One region of the Nonomuraea sp. CA-218870 genome, then DNA from elsewhere that is predicted to be linked to it. Evidence: riboswitches for the same ligand, from Rfam matches in the RefSeq annotation. Region 1 holds a riboswitch; each other region holds the start of a gene.
The links. Region 1 has a riboswitch for cyclic di-AMP ahead of ACQEUU_RS18075 (CHAP domain-containing protein). Riboswitches for the same ligand answer to the same signal wherever they lie in the genome.

Region 1 (2,190 bases):
ATCGCGGCGGGCAAGGCCGTGCTGTGCGAGAAGCCGCTCGCCGCCACCGTGGCCGACGCCGAGCGGATGGTCCGGCTGGCCCGCGAGGCCGGGGTCTTCCTGATGGAAGCCATGTGGATGCGGTTCAACCCGTTGATCCGGATGCTCGCCCGCGACGAGCGCTTCGGCGAGATCCGCTCGGTGCGGGCCTCGTTCGGCTTCGCGCTCCCGTACGATCCCGCGCACCGGCTGTGGGCGCCGGAGCTGGGCGGCGGCGCCCTGCTCGACCTGGGCATCTACCCGATGGGGCTGGCCCAGCTGTTCCTCGGGCAGCCCGAGAGCACGCACATCACCGGCTCGCCGGCGGCCGGCGGCGTCGACGCCGAGGCGGGCGGGCTGATGCGCTATCCGGGCGGCAGGCGGGCCCTGGTGGAGTGCTCGCTGGTCGCCGCCTACGCCAACGACGCCTCCGTCGTCGGCACCGGGATGCGGGCCGACCTCGACGCCCCCTTCTGGGCTCCGCGCCGGGTCGTGCTCAGCGGGCCAGGGATGGAGCCGGAGGAGCACGTGCTCGACGATCCGGCGGACAACGGGTACGCGGGCGAGCTGCGCGAGGTGCGGGACTGCCTGGCCCAGGGCCGTACCGAGAGCGCGATCATGCCCCTGGACGACAGCCTCGCCATGATGCGGATGCTGGCCGACGCGCGGAGCCAGATTCCCTGACTTGGGCTTTGCACCCTTGTCAATCTCTTGCCGGATGTATTACCTTGTTGCCCCGTTCAAGGTATACGTCCTGTTTGTCCGATTCATTGCCTTGAACGCCCTCGTATCGCAGGACAGCCCTGCGACCGCTGAATCCGCCCTGCGCGGAACCGGGGACCCACGTCCCTCGGGGTGAATCGGCGCCTCCCGCGCCGTAGGGCAGCTTCCACGCCCGAACCCGTCAGCTAACCCGGTAAGCGGCATGGAAGCAAGGAGTTGCATCTCTTCGATGGTCAGACATCGTCTCCCCCGTGTCCCCAAGTCGAAGCACATCCTCACCGTCGCGGCGACCGCCCTGGTCGCCTGCGCCGTCGGCTCCCCCCTCCCCGCCCACGCCGACCCGGGATCCGACCAGAACGTCCGGCTCACGGCTCAGACCAGCACCGTGCCGACCAGTGCCGGACAGACCAGTGCCGGACAGGCCGCCTCTTCTCAGGCGAGGCCCGCGAAGACCGACCAGATCAACGTCACCGCCGCGCAGGTGCTCGCCCTGGCCAGGTCGCAGATCGGGGTCCGGGAGAACTCCCGGGGCGGCGGCACCAAGTTCCAGGAGTGGTACGCCGGTTCGCAGCGCGCCCTGGAGACCATCGCCCGCGACGGCGGCCACCCCGCCGGCTACCTGAACGCCCCCTGGTGCGCCATGTTCGTCTCCTGGGTCGGCGAGCAGATCGGCGCCCGTCCCCAGATCGGCTGGGACGCCTACACGGTGACCCACGCGAAGTGGTTCGCGGCCAACGACCGCTGGGGCACCGAGGCCAGGCCGGGCGCCGTGGTCTTCTTCGCCTGGAACGGCAGCAAGAGCATCGGGTCCATCCAGCACGTCGGCTTCGTGGTGAAGGACAACGGCAACGGGACGATCTCCACGATCGAGGGCAACACCGGCAACGGGGTGGTCGAGGAGCGGGTCCGGCCCAAGTCCCAGGTGGTCGGCTACGGTTACCCCGAGTACGCCACCTGAGTTCTCCGGAAGAATCCCCTGGGGTTGTCGAGGCGGGCGCCGCTCGTCCGACGCGTTGACGAGACCCGGGACACTGAAGGAGCACACGTCATGAAATTCATGATCATCGGTAAGGGCAGCGCCGAGACCGAGGCGGGTGCCCTGCCGAGCCGGCAGCTCGTCGACGACATGACGGCCTACAACGAGTCGCTGGTCAGGGCCGGTGTCCTGCTGGCCGCCGAAGGGCTGCACCCCAGCTCCCGCGCGGCCCGCATCGTCTACGGCCCCGGCAAGCCCAAGGTCGTCGACGGACCCTTCGCCGAGACCAAGGAGATCATCGCGGGCTTCTGGCTGATCCAGGTCAAGTCCCGCGAGGAGGCCGTGGAGTGGGCCCTGCGCGTCCCCGTCCCCGAGGGCGGGGAGGGCGTGGGCCTGGAGCTCTGGGAGGTCTTCGACATAGCCGACATGCCGGAGACCTCCCTCAGCCCGGAGACCGCCCGGCGCGAGTCGGC
Region 2 (2,190 bases), 480 kb from region 1:
TGGGGCCGTCGAGGCAGGGGAGGATCTGCTTGATGATCCGGGTGGGCAGGCCCGCCTCCAGCAGGCCGCGGATCTGCATCACCCGGTCGACCTGGCTCTCGTGGTAGTCGCGGTAGCCGTTCGCGGACCGGGCGGGATGGATCAGGCCCTGCTCCTCGTAGTAGCGCAGCAGCCTCGGGGGTGTGCCGGTGCGCTCGGACAACTCGCCGATCCGCATCTGATCGCTCCTTCGGCCTCGGCGGGCTACGCGCCCGGCCGCCCGGCGGCGGCGTCCTCGCCCGCGAGCGGGATGCCGCGCAGGGTGAGCAGGACGAGGATGACACAGCTGACGGTCAGGGCGATGTCGGCCACGTTGCCGACGAACAGGCCGCCGTAGTCGATGAAGTCGACGACATGGCCGCGCGCGAGGCCGGGCGGGCGGAACAGGCGGTCGAGCAGGTGGGAGAAGGCGCCGCCGAGCAGCGCGCCCAGCACGACGGTCCACGCCCGGGAGCCCAGCCGCCGCCCGGTGTAGAGGATGCCGGCCACGGCGCCGGCTGCCGTCAGGGTGAACACCCACGTGGCCCCGGCGCCGATCGAGAATGCGGCTCCGGGGTTGAACAGCAGCCGCAGCTGGATCAGCTCCGGGATCACCGTGACGCGCTCGCCGCCAGAGAGCGCCGCGACCGCCCAGAGCTTGGTGAGCTGGTCGGCGACGAGGACCAGCCCGGCGAGCGCCAGCATCCACCCGTAGAGCCGCCTGCCCGTGGTCTCGGGCTGTCGTCCGCTCGGCACCGTCGACTCCGCCTTCCTTCGGCCTGCGCCCAATCTAGTGGAACGGGAGAAGCCGCTCACCGGTCACCGGCGTCCGCCGCGTCAGAGGGCCGACCGCCCCGAACTGTGCTGTTTGCCAACATTTGCGTTGTTTGTCAGGTTGCATTACCTTAATCCCAAATCTGCCTAGTCCGTGCGCTGCCTGACCCCCGGGGAGCGCACGGCCGCCGAGTCCGTTCGCGGAGCCGGGGACCCAATCCCTTCGGGGTGAATCGGCACGTCACACGCCGTAGGGCACTTCCACGCCCGAACCCGTCAGCTAACCCGGTAGGCGGCATGGAAGCGAGGAGCGATTCCCTCATGCAGCTCACCCACCGGCTGAGCGGCGCGCTGCTCGGCCTCGTGGTCGCCGCCGGCGCCACCACGGCCACCACGGCCACCGCGCCCGCCGCCCACGCGGCCCCGCCGGTCGCGCACGTCGCACCCGTCCAGGCGGCTCCCGCGCACGCCGCCGACATGCCCGCCGTCCTCGCCCCGGCCGCCCACGTGATCGACGCCACCACCGGCCGGGTGCACTTCAGCAAGGAGGCCGACCTGCGCAGGCCGGTGGCCAGCCTCACCAAGATGATGACCGCGTACGTCGTCCTCCAGCGCGCCGAGCCCACCGACAAGGTCGAGGTCACCGCCGACGACGTCCGCTACGCCTCGGCGGGCGGCGCCGCCGTCGCCCACCTGCGCGCGGGCGACACGCTGACCGTCGAGAACCTGCTGTACGCGCTCATGCTGCCCTCGGGCGCCGACGCCGCGCACGCGCTCGCCCGCGCGTACGGGCCCGGCGTCGAGGAGTTCGTGGCCGAGATGAACGCCACCGCCCGGCGCCTCGGCATGGACGACACCGTGTACGTCAACGCCGACGGCATGCCCTACGGCGGCGGCGGTCACTCCACCGCCCGCGACCAGGTCCGCCTGGCCCAGGCGGTGCTGGAGAACCCGACGCTGGAGAAGGTCACCTCGGCCCGGTACCACATGGTCCCCGCCACGTCCGAGCACGGCTCGTACTCCTGGCGGAACACCAACCGCCTGCTCGGCACCCCCGGCGCGCTCGGCGTCAAGACCGGCTTCACCCGCGCGGCCGGCTACACGCTCGCCTTCGCCGCCGACCGGGGCGAGAGCCGGCTGGTCGGCGTCCTGCTCGGCGAGAGCGACTCCAGCCGCCGCTTCCAGACCGCCGGGGCCCTGCTCGACTGGGCCGCCGCCGCCGTCCAGCAGTAGCCGGGGTGGTCGCCCGGCCGGGGCCGGCACCCTCTACAGTCCTGTTGGACCTTGATGGCGCGTGAGGACGGGACCCCCCATGGATTTGGCGTTGTGGATCGTCGCGGGCCTGCTCGCGGCCGTGTTCGGCGTGGCCGGGCTGATGAAGCTGACGCAGCGCAAGGA
Region 3 (2,190 bases), 3.2 Mb from region 1:
TCGCCCGGCGGCCCAGTTCCTCCTTGGCGACCCCGTACGAGCCGCCGCCGTCAGGGTGGGCGGCGATGACCTGCCGGTAGGAGAACACGAGGATCAGCAGCAGGACCGCGATGGCGATCGTGATCGGCAGGGTCAGCGCCACGGCGGCGGCTCCGGCCCCGGCCAGGACGAGCGCCGCGGCCTCCGGTCCGTAAGCGACCGAGCTGAGGGCGTCCAGCGACAGCGCCGACAGTCCTTGCAGGCTGGTCAGGTGACGCTTGTCGCCCTCACCGTGGCGCAGTTGCAGCCGCCGCCCGCTGAGCGGCGACCTTCTGATCTTCGCCGGGTCCTGCTGATAGCGCAGCGTCGTCATGTCGCACGTGCTTTCACCTCCTGGGTTTCCCCCGGAGGCGTCGCAGGGCACGCCAAGCCGTCGTCAAGAGCGGGTGCGTACGTGCGACACCGCGGCCGGGCCGCTCAGGCGGCCTTGTACTCCGGGTAGCCGTAGCCGGTCACCTGCGAGACGGGCCGGATCCGCTCCTCGACCATGCCGTTGCCGGTGTTGCCCTCGATCGTGGTGATCGTGCCGTCGCCGTTGTCCTTCTTCACCAGTCCGACGTGGTCGACGGCGCTGATGCTCTTGCTGCCGCCCCAGTCGAAGAAGACGACGCTGCCGGGCTTGGCCACGGTGCCCCAGCGGCCGTTGTCCTTGAACCACTGGGCGTGGGTGACGGTGTAGGCGTCCCAGCCGACGGTGGACCGGGCGCCGGCCTGCTCGCCGACCCAGGACACGAACATCGCGCACCAGGGGGCGTTGGCGTACAGTTCGGGCGTGCCGCCGCCGTCGCGGGCGAGGGTCTCGGCCGCACGCGGCGAGGACATGTACCACTGGTGGAACTTGGTGCCGCCGCCGGCGGTGTTCTCCTTGACGCCGATCTGCGACTCGGCGACCTGGAGGATCCTCTGCGCGGTCACGGCGGTGGCCGGGTTCTGCTGCTGCGCGGCGGGCGGCTGGGCCGGGGTGGCCGTCGCGGCCGCGACCGGGAGGGCCGAGGTGCCGGCGAACGCGGCGCCCAGGGCCACGGCCGCGCTCACGGTATGGCGGGCGACGTTCTTGGGCAGGCGATCGAGGATGTGCTTGACCATGCTCGGGGTTTGCTCCTTGCTTCCATGCCGCCTACCGGGTTAGCTGACGGGTTCGGGCGTGGAAGTGCCCTACGGTCGCTCATAGGTAAAGAGCGATCGATTCACCCCGGAGAAACGTGGGTCCCCGGTTCCGCCTGACAGCGGATTCGGCGGCCGCGCCGCATTCCTGCGGACTTGCGCATGCGGGCGCGGTCTCGGCAATACATCGGCAACGCGCGGGTTCTTACGTCAAAGCGCTGCTCAAGCGCGTGCCATCTACGTTCTCCAAGGTAATAGCCGGGCAAGAAGCGAGGCAAGTCGTGCTGGGGTGCGCGGGCCGGGATCCTCGATGGCATAGGGGTTTCCGGGCGAATATTTTACCTTTGAGTAGGTTTGTTAGAGGTAGCGGAACCACAGATACGGCGCTACCAGGGTCACGGTGACCCCCGTGACGATCAACCCGTACTTGGTGAACTCCCAGAAGCTGATCGGCGTGCCGTTGCGCGCCGCGATGCCCAGCACCACCACGTTCGCCGCCGCGCCCACCGCCGTGGCGTTGCCGCCCAGGTCGGCGCCGAACGCCAGCGCCCACCACAGCACCTGCGCCGGCTCCCCGCCGTTCGCCTCGACGAGCTCGGCCACGATCGGGCTCATCGTGGCCACGTACGGGATGTTGTCCACGATCGCCGACAGCACCGCCGATCCGCCCAGCAGCCCCATCGTCGCCACGTCGAGCCGGCCCGCCGTGGCCTCGACCGCGGCCGAGGAGATCTGCTCGATGACCCCGGTGTGGACGAGCGCGCCGACCATGACGAACAGCCCGGCGAAGAACACCAGCGTCGGCCACTCCACCTCGGCCAGCGACTCCTCAGCGGTCACCCGGGTGGCTCCCACCAGCACGCCGGCGCCCAGCAGCGCGACCACCGACGGCGAGTAGTGGAGCACCGGGTGCAGCACGAAGGCCGTCAGCACGAGCGCCAGCACGGCCAGCGACTGCCACAGCAGCCGCCGGTCGGCGATCGCCTCCTTTTCGTTCAGCGCCATGACCTCGGCCGCGCGGGCGGGGTCGTACCGGAACGACCGCCC
Region 4 (2,190 bases), 3.4 Mb from region 1:
GGGGCGCCGCGCTATGGAGGCGATGCGGACGACGTCACCGGTCCGCGGGGCGTGCACCATCATGCCGCCGCCGAGGTAGATGCCCACGTGGTGCAGGTCGCTGTAGAAGAAGACCAGGTCGCCGGGGCGCAGCTCCTCCCGCGAGATGTGCCTGCCCGCGGTCCACTGCTCGCCGGTGTAGTGCGGCAGCGAGATCCCGACGCGCTGGTAGGCGGCCATGACCAGGCCGGAGCAGTCGTAGCCGTTGGGGCCTTCTGCGCCCCAGACGTACGGCTTGAGCTGCTGGGTGAGGGCCCAGCGGGCGGCCTGGGCGGCCTTGCCGTCGCCGGGGATGGGCAGGTTCACCCTGACGGCCCGGGTCCCGGGGCGGCCGGCCTCGCCGAGCGCGCGCTGGAAGAGTCGGCTCTCGACCCTGGTGACGAGGGCGGAGATGCGGTCGCGCTTGGCGCCGAGGTCCTCGACGATCTGGTCGACCTCGTCGATGCGCTTCCTGGCGCCTGCCCTGGCGCGTTCTGCGGCGTCCATCGCCTTGGTGAGCTTCAGCACCTCCTCGCTCTGCTGCCGGCGCAGCGCGTAGGTGGTGGCCGCGCGGTCGAGGTAGGTGTCGGGGTCGCCGCCGCCGGCGAAGGCGAGCGTCCGGTTGAGGCCGCCCGACATGTACTCGGCCTCGACCAGCAGCGTCATCTTCGTCCTCTTGGCGGCCAGCTCGGCCTCGCTGGTGGCGAGCCTCTTCTCGGCGTTCTCGACGGCCTTCCTGGCGGTCTTGAGCTTCTCGCGCTGCCCGTTGTACTGCTCGGTGAGCGTCTCGATCTCCAGGTGCATCTTCTCGACCTGCTCGGAGAGCTCCTTGAGCGAGGGCTTGGGGTCGGCTGTGGCGGGACCGGCTGGGACGGCGAGCATCAGGGCGGCGAGGACGGCGGCCGCGACGATCAGCCTCAGGCCGTTGCCGGTCCGTTCCGGGGGGCGGGCGGGCCCGCCCTCGGCGCTCCCCCTGCGGTCGCGCGTGCGCTTCACCGATCAAAGCTCCTTCCGTGGGCGCCGACCGGGTTAGCTGACGGGTTCGGGCCGGAGCAGCCCTACCGAGCGAGGTGCCCGGATTCACCCCTGGCGGCGCTGCCTGATCGCCGCCGGCGGATCCCCGGTTCCCCTTGCGGGGATTGGGCGCGTCTCCGCGCCGCGTGCGCGGGGACATCGACGCTGGACACTAATGCACCCCGGGTTCCTGCTCAACCGGAACTGCCGACTCTGTAGAGGTTTCACAACTGACGGGTCACAGGGTGATCTCGGAAACCCCGTGACGGCAAAGACTTTCTGTCCTCTTTGTGGTTACTTGGCGCAGGGGTGAACCTGCGGCGGCCAGGAGCGCTTCGTTCAGCCACGCGACCTCACAAGTGGGGCGGAAGTCCCGGGTTTGGGGTGAGCCGTAATCGCAATCGGTACTCTGGAGAGCCATGGAGCAGCTCGCCGAACGTCCCCTTCCCGAGACGGAGGTCCTCGTCCGGCGTGCCAGGACGCCCGACGTCAGAGCCATCAAACTCCTGGTGGACACCTACGCGGGAGCCGGTCCCCGGCTGCTGGAGAAGGCCGCCGTCACCCTGTACGAGGACGTGCAGGAGTTCTGGGTGGCCGAGCGCGACGGCAGGGTCGTGGGCTGCGGGGCGCTGCACGTGCTCTGGGAGGACCTCGCGGAGATCCGCACCGTGGCGGTGCACCCGGAGGCGCGCGGGCTGGCGATCGGGCACAGGATCGTCGCGGCCCTCATCGACACGGCCAAAGAACTCGGGTTGCGCCGCGTATTCTGCCTCACATTCGAGGTCGACTTCTTCGCGAGACACGGATTTCGTGAGATCCAGGGCACCCCCGTCTCGCCCGAGGTCTACGCGGAACTCCTGGCCTCGTACGACGAGGGCGTGGCCGAGTTCCTGGACCTGGAACACGTCAAGCCGAACACCCTGGGCAACACCAGGATGTTGCTTCACCTGACCTCGGGTGATGCGGATCTTGACTGACAGAAAAGGTGATTGTTGATAGCCATGTCGATACGTTGTCCAGGACAGGCATGTGCCCTGACATGTGCCACATGCGCACGCGAAGCGAGGTGACACGGTGAGCACCGGACAGCCGCCGTATCCGCAGGATGACTCCGGAGAGAATCATCCTGGATACGGGCATAACCCGGGACGCCCTCAA

Region 2: another riboswitch for cyclic di-AMP. It lies ahead of ACQEUU_RS20455 (D-alanyl-D-alanine carboxypeptidase family protein); the one in region 1 lies ahead of ACQEUU_RS18075 (CHAP domain-containing protein).
Region 3: another riboswitch for cyclic di-AMP. It lies ahead of ACQEUU_RS02585 (CHAP domain-containing protein); the one in region 1 lies ahead of ACQEUU_RS18075 (CHAP domain-containing protein).
Region 4: another riboswitch for cyclic di-AMP. It lies ahead of ACQEUU_RS01825 (NlpC/P60 family protein); the one in region 1 lies ahead of ACQEUU_RS18075 (CHAP domain-containing protein).

The regions. Positions count from the first base shown of each region.
Region 1 covers NZ_JBNJMN010000001.1:3,737,078-3,739,267, reverse strand. Annotated here, with positions in the region: gene ACQEUU_RS18080 (Gfo/Idh/MocA family protein) at 1-702, shown strand, start outside; cyclic di-AMP (ydaO/yuaA leader) riboswitch at 819-956, shown strand; gene ACQEUU_RS18075 (CHAP domain-containing protein) at 971-1,699, shown strand; gene ACQEUU_RS18070 (YciI family protein) at 1,790-2,190, shown strand, end outside.
Region 2 covers NZ_JBNJMN010000001.1:4,222,077-4,224,266, forward strand. Annotated here, with positions in the region: gene ACQEUU_RS20445 (MerR family transcriptional regulator) at 1-217, opposite strand, end outside; gene ACQEUU_RS20450 (signal peptidase II) at 244-774, opposite strand; cyclic di-AMP (ydaO/yuaA leader) riboswitch at 969-1,102, shown strand; gene ACQEUU_RS20455 (D-alanyl-D-alanine carboxypeptidase family protein) at 1,114-2,025, shown strand; gene ACQEUU_RS20460 (DoxX family protein) at 2,105-2,190, shown strand, end outside.
Region 3 covers NZ_JBNJMN010000001.1:529,835-532,024, forward strand. Annotated here, with positions in the region: gene ACQEUU_RS02580 (APC family permease) at 1-352, opposite strand, end outside; gene ACQEUU_RS02585 (CHAP domain-containing protein) at 457-1,125, opposite strand; cyclic di-AMP (ydaO/yuaA leader) riboswitch at 1,139-1,287, opposite strand; gene ACQEUU_RS02590 (ArsB/NhaD family transporter) at 1,501-2,190, opposite strand, start outside.
Region 4 covers NZ_JBNJMN010000001.1:382,830-385,019, reverse strand. Annotated here, with positions in the region: gene ACQEUU_RS01825 (NlpC/P60 family protein) at 1-1,014, opposite strand, end outside; cyclic di-AMP (ydaO/yuaA leader) riboswitch at 1,022-1,174, opposite strand; gene ACQEUU_RS01820 (amino-acid N-acetyltransferase) at 1,452-2,009, shown strand; gene ACQEUU_RS01815 (RDD family protein) at 2,107-2,190, shown strand, end outside.